DNA from 2 places in the Massilia genomosp. 1 genome. Region 1 is predicted to be linked to the other one. Evidence: riboswitches for the same ligand, from Rfam matches in the RefSeq annotation. Region 1 holds a riboswitch; the other holds the start of a gene.
What was found. Region 1 has a riboswitch for thiamine pyrophosphate ahead of F1735_RS11820 (TonB-dependent siderophore receptor). Riboswitches for the same ligand answer to the same signal wherever they lie in the genome.
Positions count from the first base shown of each region.

Region 2: linked by a shared signal. The riboswitch ahead of thiC (phosphomethylpyrimidine synthase ThiC) and the one ahead of F1735_RS11820 (TonB-dependent siderophore receptor) in region 1 are both predicted to bind thiamine pyrophosphate.

Region 1 is NZ_WHJF01000025.1:20,796-25,210, reverse strand. Features, by position in the region: gene F1735_RS11825 (AAA family ATPase) at 1-275, shown strand, start outside; gene F1735_RS11820 (TonB-dependent siderophore receptor) at 324-2,432, opposite strand; TPP riboswitch at 2,509-2,607, opposite strand; gene F1735_RS11815 (iron-containing alcohol dehydrogenase) at 2,666-3,823, opposite strand; gene F1735_RS11810 (SRPBCC family protein) at 3,910-4,415, opposite strand, start outside.
Region 2 is NZ_WHJF01000002.1:123,455-127,869, reverse strand. Features, by position in the region: gene F1735_RS01310 (thiazole synthase) at 1-745, opposite strand, end outside; gene thiS (sulfur carrier protein ThiS) at 763-981, opposite strand; gene thiC (phosphomethylpyrimidine synthase ThiC) at 984-2,897, opposite strand; TPP riboswitch at 2,978-3,084, opposite strand; gene F1735_RS01295 (MGDG synthase family glycosyltransferase) at 3,233-4,369, shown strand; gene F1735_RS01290 (hypothetical protein) at 4,389-4,415, shown strand, end outside.

The sequences.
Region 1 (4,415 bases):
TGACGGCCATTTACAGCCGCTGGTACTGGAACAGGGTCGATGCGCAGTTGTCTGTGCTGGAGCAGCGCCATGACTATGCGCTGACATTCGTGACGGCGCCTGACGGGCCGTGGGAGGCTGATGGATTGCAGCGCGAATCGGAGGCAGTGCGCCAGACGATTCATGAGCAGGTGGTGCAAATGCTCGATGAGCGCGGGATCGGGTATTCGCTGGTAATAGGCACTCTGGAAGATCGAATGACGCAGGCAGTACGCTTGCTTGCCTCCCTGCGCTAGGCTGCAGGCCGTCGTCCCTGCCAGGAACGACGGTCTGCAGGGCGGTGCTTAGAAGTCGAACTGCGCCGACACCCGTACCGTACGCGGAGCGCCCGGCAGCAGATAGCCACCCAGCTCCTGCGTCACATCGCGCCAGTAGAACTTGTCGGCCACGTTGTCCACCGTCGCGCGCACCGTTGTGGACACGCCCGCGATGCGCGTTGCGTACGCGCCACCCAGGTTGAACACGCTGTATCCCGGCACCAGCGTCTTGTTCTCGATATCGAACGCCTTCTTGCCGGTGTATTGCCACATCCCGTTCACCTTCAAACCAGCCACCGCCGGCACGGCATACTCCAGCACCGTCGCCGTCTTGAACTTCGGTACATTGCTCACGCGCTTGCCGTCCAGCGAAGCGGTGCCGGTCCCTTCCTGCTGCGTATCGAGCGCCATCAGCGAGACGCTGTATTTCAGGTCCTTGCCAGCCTTGCCCTGCGCAGCCAGCTCCAGCCCATTGTGCTTTTGCTCGCCGCTGCGGACAAAGGTATTGGCCGCGTTGGTGTACTCCAGCCCCTTGACGATGCTGAACACGGAGGCCGACATGCTGAGCGCATCATTGACCATGGCCTTGACGCCGAACTCCACCTGCTTCGAGCGGCTTGGATCGAGCGAGGCGAATTCGTTCGCGGTGCGCTTGGGTGCCACGCCGCCATGCTCCATGCCGTGCGCCAGCGAGCCGTACACCGTCCAGTCGGGCGTCGGGTTGTACACCAGTGCGACGTTCGGCAGCAGGAAGGTGGTGTCGGTGCTGGCGTTGCGCTTGATGCCCACATAACGCAGGCCGGTGTGCAGCTTGAACTGCGCGCTAAGGGACAGGATGTCCTGCACCACGAGGCCGCGTTCATGGTCGTTGCGGCGCTCGGTCAGCGGCCCGGTGACGCGGCTGGCATCGACCGGCGGCACCACCAGGTTGTTGTAGATATTGCTGAAGCCGACGTAGTCGTACACGTACTCGCCTGCCTTGTCGCTGCGTTCCAGATAGGTCGCACCGACCGTCAGCTCGTGGCCGATCGCGCCGGTGGCGAACTTGCCCTGCAACAGGGCCTGCGCGCCGAGCGGCGACTTGCGCTCGCCCACGCTCTGGTAATCGTAGACGTCGTAGTCGCCATTCGAGCAGTAACCAGGATAGAAACCATCGCCCTCGTTGCCGCAGCCGTAAGGGAAGGCGGTGTAGTCATCGCGCTTGAATTGGTGCTTGTTGGCGCTGACGGTGGTGCGCCAGGCGTCGTTGATCAGGTATTCGAAGCGCAGGCCGATATTGCTGGTGCGGGTGTCGACCGGCTTGGTCCATGGCTGGTTGTTGAGCAGCGTCTTGGCCGAGATGTTGGTGGGCAGCGCAACGCCGCCAATGAGCTGGTAGCCCGGCGCGGTGATCTGGGATTTTTTCTGGTAGTCCATGTCGAGCTGCAGCAGCGCCTGCGGCGACATCTGCCAGTCGAACGCGCCCGAAACAAACGAGCGCTCGCCGTCCGCGCCTTTGACGTAGGAACGCAGGCGCTCGCCGGCGGCGTTGACACGGTAGCCGAAGCGCTTGTCCTCGAAGCGGCCACCCAGGTCGACGGCGCCGTACACGGTGCCGCGCTCGCGCGCTTCGACGGTGACCGAGCGCAGTGGCGCGGCGGTCGGGCGCTTCCCCGCGTAGTTGACGATGCCGCCCGGCGCGGTCACGCCGGCCTGCAGGCCCGACAAGCCCTTGAGGATTTCGATGCGCTCCTTGTTCTCGAGCGGGATCTGGGTGTCGCCCGAGATGGCGATGCCGTCCTTGCGGTAGCTGGCGCCGTTATCGAGCATGAAGCCGCGGATCGAGAACTGTTCGGCGTAGCCGATCGCGTTGTACGAGTCGCTCACGCTGGCGTCGAACTTCATGGCGTCGGTGCTGTTGCGGATGCTGTAGTCCTGCATCTGCTCGTGGCCGATGGACACCACCGTGGCCGGCGTGTACAGCAGCGGCGTGTCGGAGAAACCGGCCACGCTGGCGCGCTCGGCGCTGATCTGCCGGGCGCCGCTGACGACGACTTCAGGCATCGATTGCGAACTGGTTTGCGCGTGTGCGGAAAAGGCGAATGCCTGGACGATGGCCAGGGCGATGACAGACTGCTTGAATTTTGGCGATGACATAGTGTGCTCGTATTACGCGCCGGCGTGCGGGGCGTTGCTTAAAAAAGCCGGAGCCAACGGGGGAGCAAACAAAGGAGGGAACTACTTTGCGCTTTCCTTCGCTGGCATTATCCAGATCAGGTACGGAGGGTATCTCTCACCCGGAAAATGACTTCCAGGACCCCTAGCGAAGGTCGATTTTATCACAGCTGGCGTGGGCGCAGAAGGCCCGCGCCAGCGATGTGTGGCGCGCTTTACAGGCTCATTTCCAGTACCTTGCGGCTGACATCGAGCGTGACGTCGCGCTGCTCGCCGAGTTTGACCATGCGGTGCGCCTCTAACGCCGCCAGCACGCCGTCGATGTCTTTCGCACCCAGGCCGTAGTCGCCCAGGCGGGTTTTGACGCCCATCTGCTCGAAGAATTCTTCGGTGCGGGTGATGGCGGCCTCGATGCGGGTGTCTTCATCGCCGCCGGACAGGTTCCACACGCGTTCTGCGAATTGCAGCAGCTTGGCGCGCTTGGCTTCCTTGCGCACGCGCAGCATGCTCGGCAGGACGACGGCCAGCGTTTGCGCGTGATCGAGATTGTGCAGCGCGGTCAGCTCGTGGCCGATCATGTGGGTGGCCCAGTCCTGCGGCACGCCGGCGCCGATCAGGCCATTCAAGGCCAGGGTGGCGGTCCACATGATGTTGGCGCGCACGTCGTAATCGTCGGGATTGGCCAGCGCCTGCGGGCCTTCTTCGATCAGCGTGAGCAGCAGCCCTTCGGCGAAGCGGTCCTGGACCTTGGCGCCGACCGGGTAGGTCATGTACTGTTCCATGACGTGCGCAAAGGCGTCCACCACGCCGTTGCCGACCTGGCGCGTGGGCAGCGAATAGGTTTTGCCCGGGTCGAGCACCGCGAACTTCGGAAAGCATTTGCGGCTCATGAACGAGTACTTCTCGTGGGTCGACTTGCGGGTGACGACGCCGCCGCTGTTCATTTCGGAGCCGGTGGCGGGCAGGGTCAGCACCGCGCCGAACGGCAGGGCGGCAGTGATGTTCGATCCGCGCTTTTCCAGGATGGTCCACGGGTCGGCGTCGAGCAGGGCGCCGGCGGCGATGAACTTGGCGCCGTCGATGACCGAGCCGCCGCCCACGGCGAGCAGGAAGTCGATTTTCTCGGCCTTGACCTGGGCGATCGCGCGCATCAGCGTTTCGTAGCTGGGATTCGGTTCGATGCCGGCGAATTCGGTGACGCTAAAGCCGGCCAGTGCGGCCATGACCTCGTCGTAGACGCCGTTCTGTTTGATGCTGCCGCCGCCGTAGACCAGCAGCACGCGCGCGGAGGCGGGAATGTGTTTGGACATTGCGCCGATCTGGCCCTGGCCGAACAGGATCTGGGTCGGGTTGTAGAAGTCGAAGTTAAGCAAAATGGATCCTCGTGTTGGCTCGATGATGATGCCAGATTATCGCTCAAGCACGAAATTCTTGCGGGGAGGGGGCCAAAAACCCAGGCTTACTTTTCGGCCGCGGCCTTCAGGTTCGCCAGCCCCTTCTCGAAATCCCTGCCGATGATCCGGTCCATGCTCATGAAGACGCTCATGATTTTCGAGATGAAGGGCATCGGGCCGGACATGGTCCAGCTTACCTGCGTTTGCCCGTCCTTCGGCGCGAGCGTGAATTCGGTCACGTTCGACACCTCGAACGGCTTGATGAAATCGAGCTTGATCACGACCCTGGACGGGGGCGTGAGTTCGGTAATTTCCATTTTGCCGGCGCCGACGTCGTCATTGCCGGTCCAGGCGTACCGCGCGCCTTTGCCGCTCGGCGCGCCGCTGTGGACGCGCTGCATGCCTGGGTCGAGCCGCTCCCACGGCGACCAGCCCTGCCATTGGTGGAAATCGCCGACCAGCCCCAGGATTTTCTCCGGCGGCGCCTTGATGGCTACCGAGCGGGTCACGGAAAACGTGTCCGGCTGCATCGCCGCCGTGCCCAGAATGCCGATGATCAAGAGCACCAGCA
Region 2 (4,415 bases), on a different contig from region 1:
GCCCGGCCAAGAAGGCTTCGCGCCCGGCCTGCACCGCCAGGCGCATGGCGCCGGCCATGCGCACCGGATCGCGCGCGCCGGCAATGGCGCTGTTCATCAACACGCCGTCGCAACCGAGTTCCATTGCAATGGCCGCATCCGACGCCGTGCCCACGCCGGCGTCGACCAGCACCGGCACCTTGGCCTGCTCGATAATCAGCTGCAGGTTCCACGGGTTGAGGATGCCCATGCCCGAACCGATCAGGGAGGCGAGCGGCATCACGGCCACGCAGCCGATTTCTTCCAGCAGGCGCGCCTGGATCGGATCGTCGCTGCAGTAGACCATGACGTCGAAACCGTCCTTGACCAGCGCTTCGGCGGCGATCAGGGTTTCGGGCATGTGCGGGAACAGGGTCTTTTCGTCGCCCAGCACTTCGAGCTTGACCAGCTTGCGCCCGCCCAGCAGTTCGCGCGCCATCTGCAAGGTGTACACCGCGTCCTTGGCGTTGTAGCAGCCGGCGGTGTTGGGCAGGATCGTGTACTGGTCGGGCGGCAGCACGTCGAGCAGGCTGGGAGCGTTGCGGTCCTGGCCGATGTTCACGCGGCGGATCGCCACGGTGATGATCTCGGCCTGGGCGGCGTCGGTGGCCGCGCGCGTTTGCGCCAGGTCGCGGTACTTGCCGCTGCCGACCAGCAGGCGCGAACGGTAGGTTTTGCCTGCGATGGTGAGGACGTCGCCGCCCCCGTTGTTGTCGTTCATTTTCATGTCTGCTACCCTTTATGTCAGCCGCCGCCGATGGCGCGCACGATCTCGATTTTGTCCAGCGCCAGCAACGGGCGTTGCCGCCATTGCTGGCGCGGCACCACCTGGCGGTTGACCGCCAGCGCCATGGCCTGCCCCGGCGGCAGGCCAAGTTCCTCGACCAGGTCGAGCAAGGAGGCGCCCGGCGCCACGCGCCGTGCCTCGCCGTTGACTTCGATCTCGATCTTGATCTCGATCACGGTCATACCTTTTTATAGAGCTCGCCGCCCTGGCGCACGAATTCGATGGCTTTCACTTCCATCCCTTGGCGCAGCGCGCTTTGCTCGCTCACGTTCATGCTGGCGGCGTAGTCGCGTACTTCCTGGGTGATTTTCATCGAGCAGAAATGCGGCCCGCACATCGAGCAGAAATGCGCCACCTTGGCCGAATCCTTGGGCAAGGTCTCGTCGTGGAATTCGCGCGCCTTGTCCGGGTCCAGGCCCAGGTTGAACTGGTCGTCCCAGCGGAATTCGAAGCGCGCCTTGGACAGCGCGTTGTCGCGGATCTGCGCGCCCGGATGGCCCTTGGCCAGGTCGGCCGCGTGGGCCGCGATCTTGTAGGTGATGATGCCATCCTTGACATCATCCTTGTTCGGCAGGCCCAGATGCTCCTTGGGCGTGACGTAGCACAGCATGGCGGTGCCGTACCAGCCGATCATGGCCGCGCCGATGCCCGACGTGATGTGGTCGTAGCCGGGTGCGATATCGGTCGTCAGCGGCCCCAGGGTGTAGAACGGCGCTTCGCCGCACTGGTCCAGCTGCAGGTCCATGTTCTCTTTAATGAGCTGCATCGGCACGTGGCCCGGGCCTTCGATCATGACCTGCACGTCGTGCTTCCAGGCGACCTGGGTCAGCTCGCCCAGGGTTTTCAGCTCGGCCAGTTGCGCTTCGTCGTTGGCGTCGTAGATCGAACCCGGACGCAGGCCGTCGCCGAGGCTGAACGAGACGTCGTAGGCTTTCATGATGGCGCAGATGTCTTCGAAATGCGTGTACAGGAACGATTCCTTGTGATGCGCCAGGCACCACTTGGCCATGATCGAGCCGCCGCGCGAGACGATCCCGGTCAGGCGCGAGGCCGTCATCGGCACGTAGCGCAGCAGCACGCCGGCGTGGATGGTGAAGTAGTCGACGCCTTGCTCGGCCTGTTCGATCAGGGTGTCGCGGAAGATCTCCCAGGTCAGGTCTTCGGCCTTGCCGTTGACCTTTTCCAGCGCCTGGTAGATCGGCACGGTGCCGATCGGGACCGGGCTGTTACGGATGATCCATTCGCGCGTTTCGTGAATGTGCTTGCCGGTCGACAGATCCATGACGTTGTCGGCGCCCCAGCGGATCGCCCAGGTCATTTTTTCGACTTCCTCGCCGATCGACGAGGTGACGGCCGAATTGCCGATGTTGGCGTTGATCTTGACCAGGAAATTGCGGCCGATGATCATCGGCTCGACTTCCGGGTGGTTGATGTTGGCCGGGATGATGGCGCGGCCGCGGGCGATTTCTTCGCGCACGAATTCGGCGCTGATGGTGTCCGGGATGGAGGCGCCGAAGGACTGGCCCGGATGCTGGCGTCCCAGCAGCTGGGCGCTGCGCTTGCCCATCGGGCCGGACGCTTCGAGCTCCTGCAGGTACTCCTGGCGACGCAGGTTTTCGCGGATCGCCACGTATTCCATTTCGGGCGTGATGATGCCGCGCCGCGCATAGTGCATCTGCGTCACGTTGGCCCCATCGAGCGCGCGGCGCGGGGTACGCTGCAGCTGGAAGCGCAGTGCGGCCAGCGCCGGGTCGTCCAGGCGCGCCTGGCCGTAAGCGGAGCTGGGTCCGGCCAGTTGTTCGGTGTCGCCGCGTTCCAGGATCCACGGCAGGCGCGGGGTGCCCAGGCCCGAGCGGATGTCGATGGTCGCCTCCGGATCGGTGTACGGCCCGGAGGTGTCATATATATACACCGGCGGATTCGGTTCGGCGCCGAAGGAGGCGGCGGTGTCGGACTGGCTGACGGCGCGCATCGGCACGCGCAGGTCGGCGCGGCTGCCCTGGGTATAGACTTTACGGGAATTCGGAAAAGGCGCAATCGCCGCTTCATCCACCGTAGCGGTGGCGGAATCGAATTTGAGGGGGGCTTTCAGCGGTGCGTTCATGTGGCTCCATTGCGTGCAGGAGCCAGCAAAGGAGTCGGAGCCCGGAATTGCGGCCGTGACGGCGCACCCATGGAACTCACTGGCTTCCCTTCGCTGGCATTATCCAGATCAGGTTCAGAGGGTGTTTCTCACCCGCGCCTCGCTGTTGCGATTTGCAGGACCCCTAGCGTGTGCCGCCTTGCGGCAGCGAGCGCAATTATACCCCTTGATAGGCGGGACAACATGGCTTTTTGGGCAGCTTTTTCAGTCCTGTGGCTGCGGAGATGATAGGCTGTACGCTGTCTCGATCCGGCCGGTCCCGCGCCGCTACCTCAGAAGGAAGTATGAGCAAGAAAATTTTACTGTTAAGCGTTTCCGCCGGCGCCGGCCATATGCGCGCGGCCGAAGCGATTCGCGCCGCCGCCAACGCGGCGCCGGGCGGCATCGAGGCGACCCACCTGGACGTGATGGATTACGTTCCTTCTGCCTTTCGCAAGATGTACACCGAGTTCTATCTGAAACTGGTGAACAAGGCGCCGGCGCTGTGGGGCTACCTGTACCAGGCCAGCAACGATGCGCGCCCGGACAGCACCATGCAGCAGCTGCGGCGCGGCCTGGAACGCCTCAACACGCGCGCGCTGATGAGCGCCATCGAAGAGGCGCAGCCGGACGCCATCGTCTGCACCCACTTCCTGCCGGCCGAAATCCTGGCGCGCGCGATCCGCAAGCGCGGCTTCACCACCCCGGTGTGGGTGCAGGTGACCGACTTCGACCTGCACCGCATGTGGGTACACGAGAACATGGCTGGTTACTTCGCCGGCAACGAGGAAGTCGCCTACCGCATGCGCCGCTGCGGCATTGCGCCCGAACGCATCCACGTGACCGGCATTCCGATCATGCCGGCCTTCGGCCAGGCGCTCGATCGCGCCGAATGCGCGCGCGAATTCGGGCTCGCCCCAAGCACCACCACTTTCCTGCTGATGGGCGGCGGCGCTGGCCTGGGCAGCCTGGACACGGTGGCCGAACGCCTGCTGGCCCTGGAGGGCACGTTCCAGCTGATCGTCTTGGCCGGCAAAAACGCCAAGGCGCTGGCCGCGCTCAAGGTCCTGGCGACGCGTTTTCCGGGACGCTTGCTGGCGCAGGGTTTTACCGACCAGGTGGAACGCCTGATGGCGTGCGCCGACCTGGTCATCACCAAGCCGGGCGGGCTGACAAGTTCGGAATGCCTGGCCATGGGCCTGCCGATGATCGTCAATTCGCCGATTCCGGGGCAGGAAGAGCGCAACGCCGATTACCTGCTCGAACAGGGCGTCGCCCTCAAGGCGGTTGACGGCCCGACGCTGGAATACCGCATCGCACACCTGCTCGCGCATCCCGATCAATTGGCAGCCATGGGCCAACGCGCGCGCGCCCTGGGCCGCGCGCATGCGGCCGCCGATGTCCTCGACCATGTGCTGGCCAGGCCGGCCAGCACGCCATGACCACACTGAAGAACGCACCATGACCAGACTCCTATTTGCCGCAACC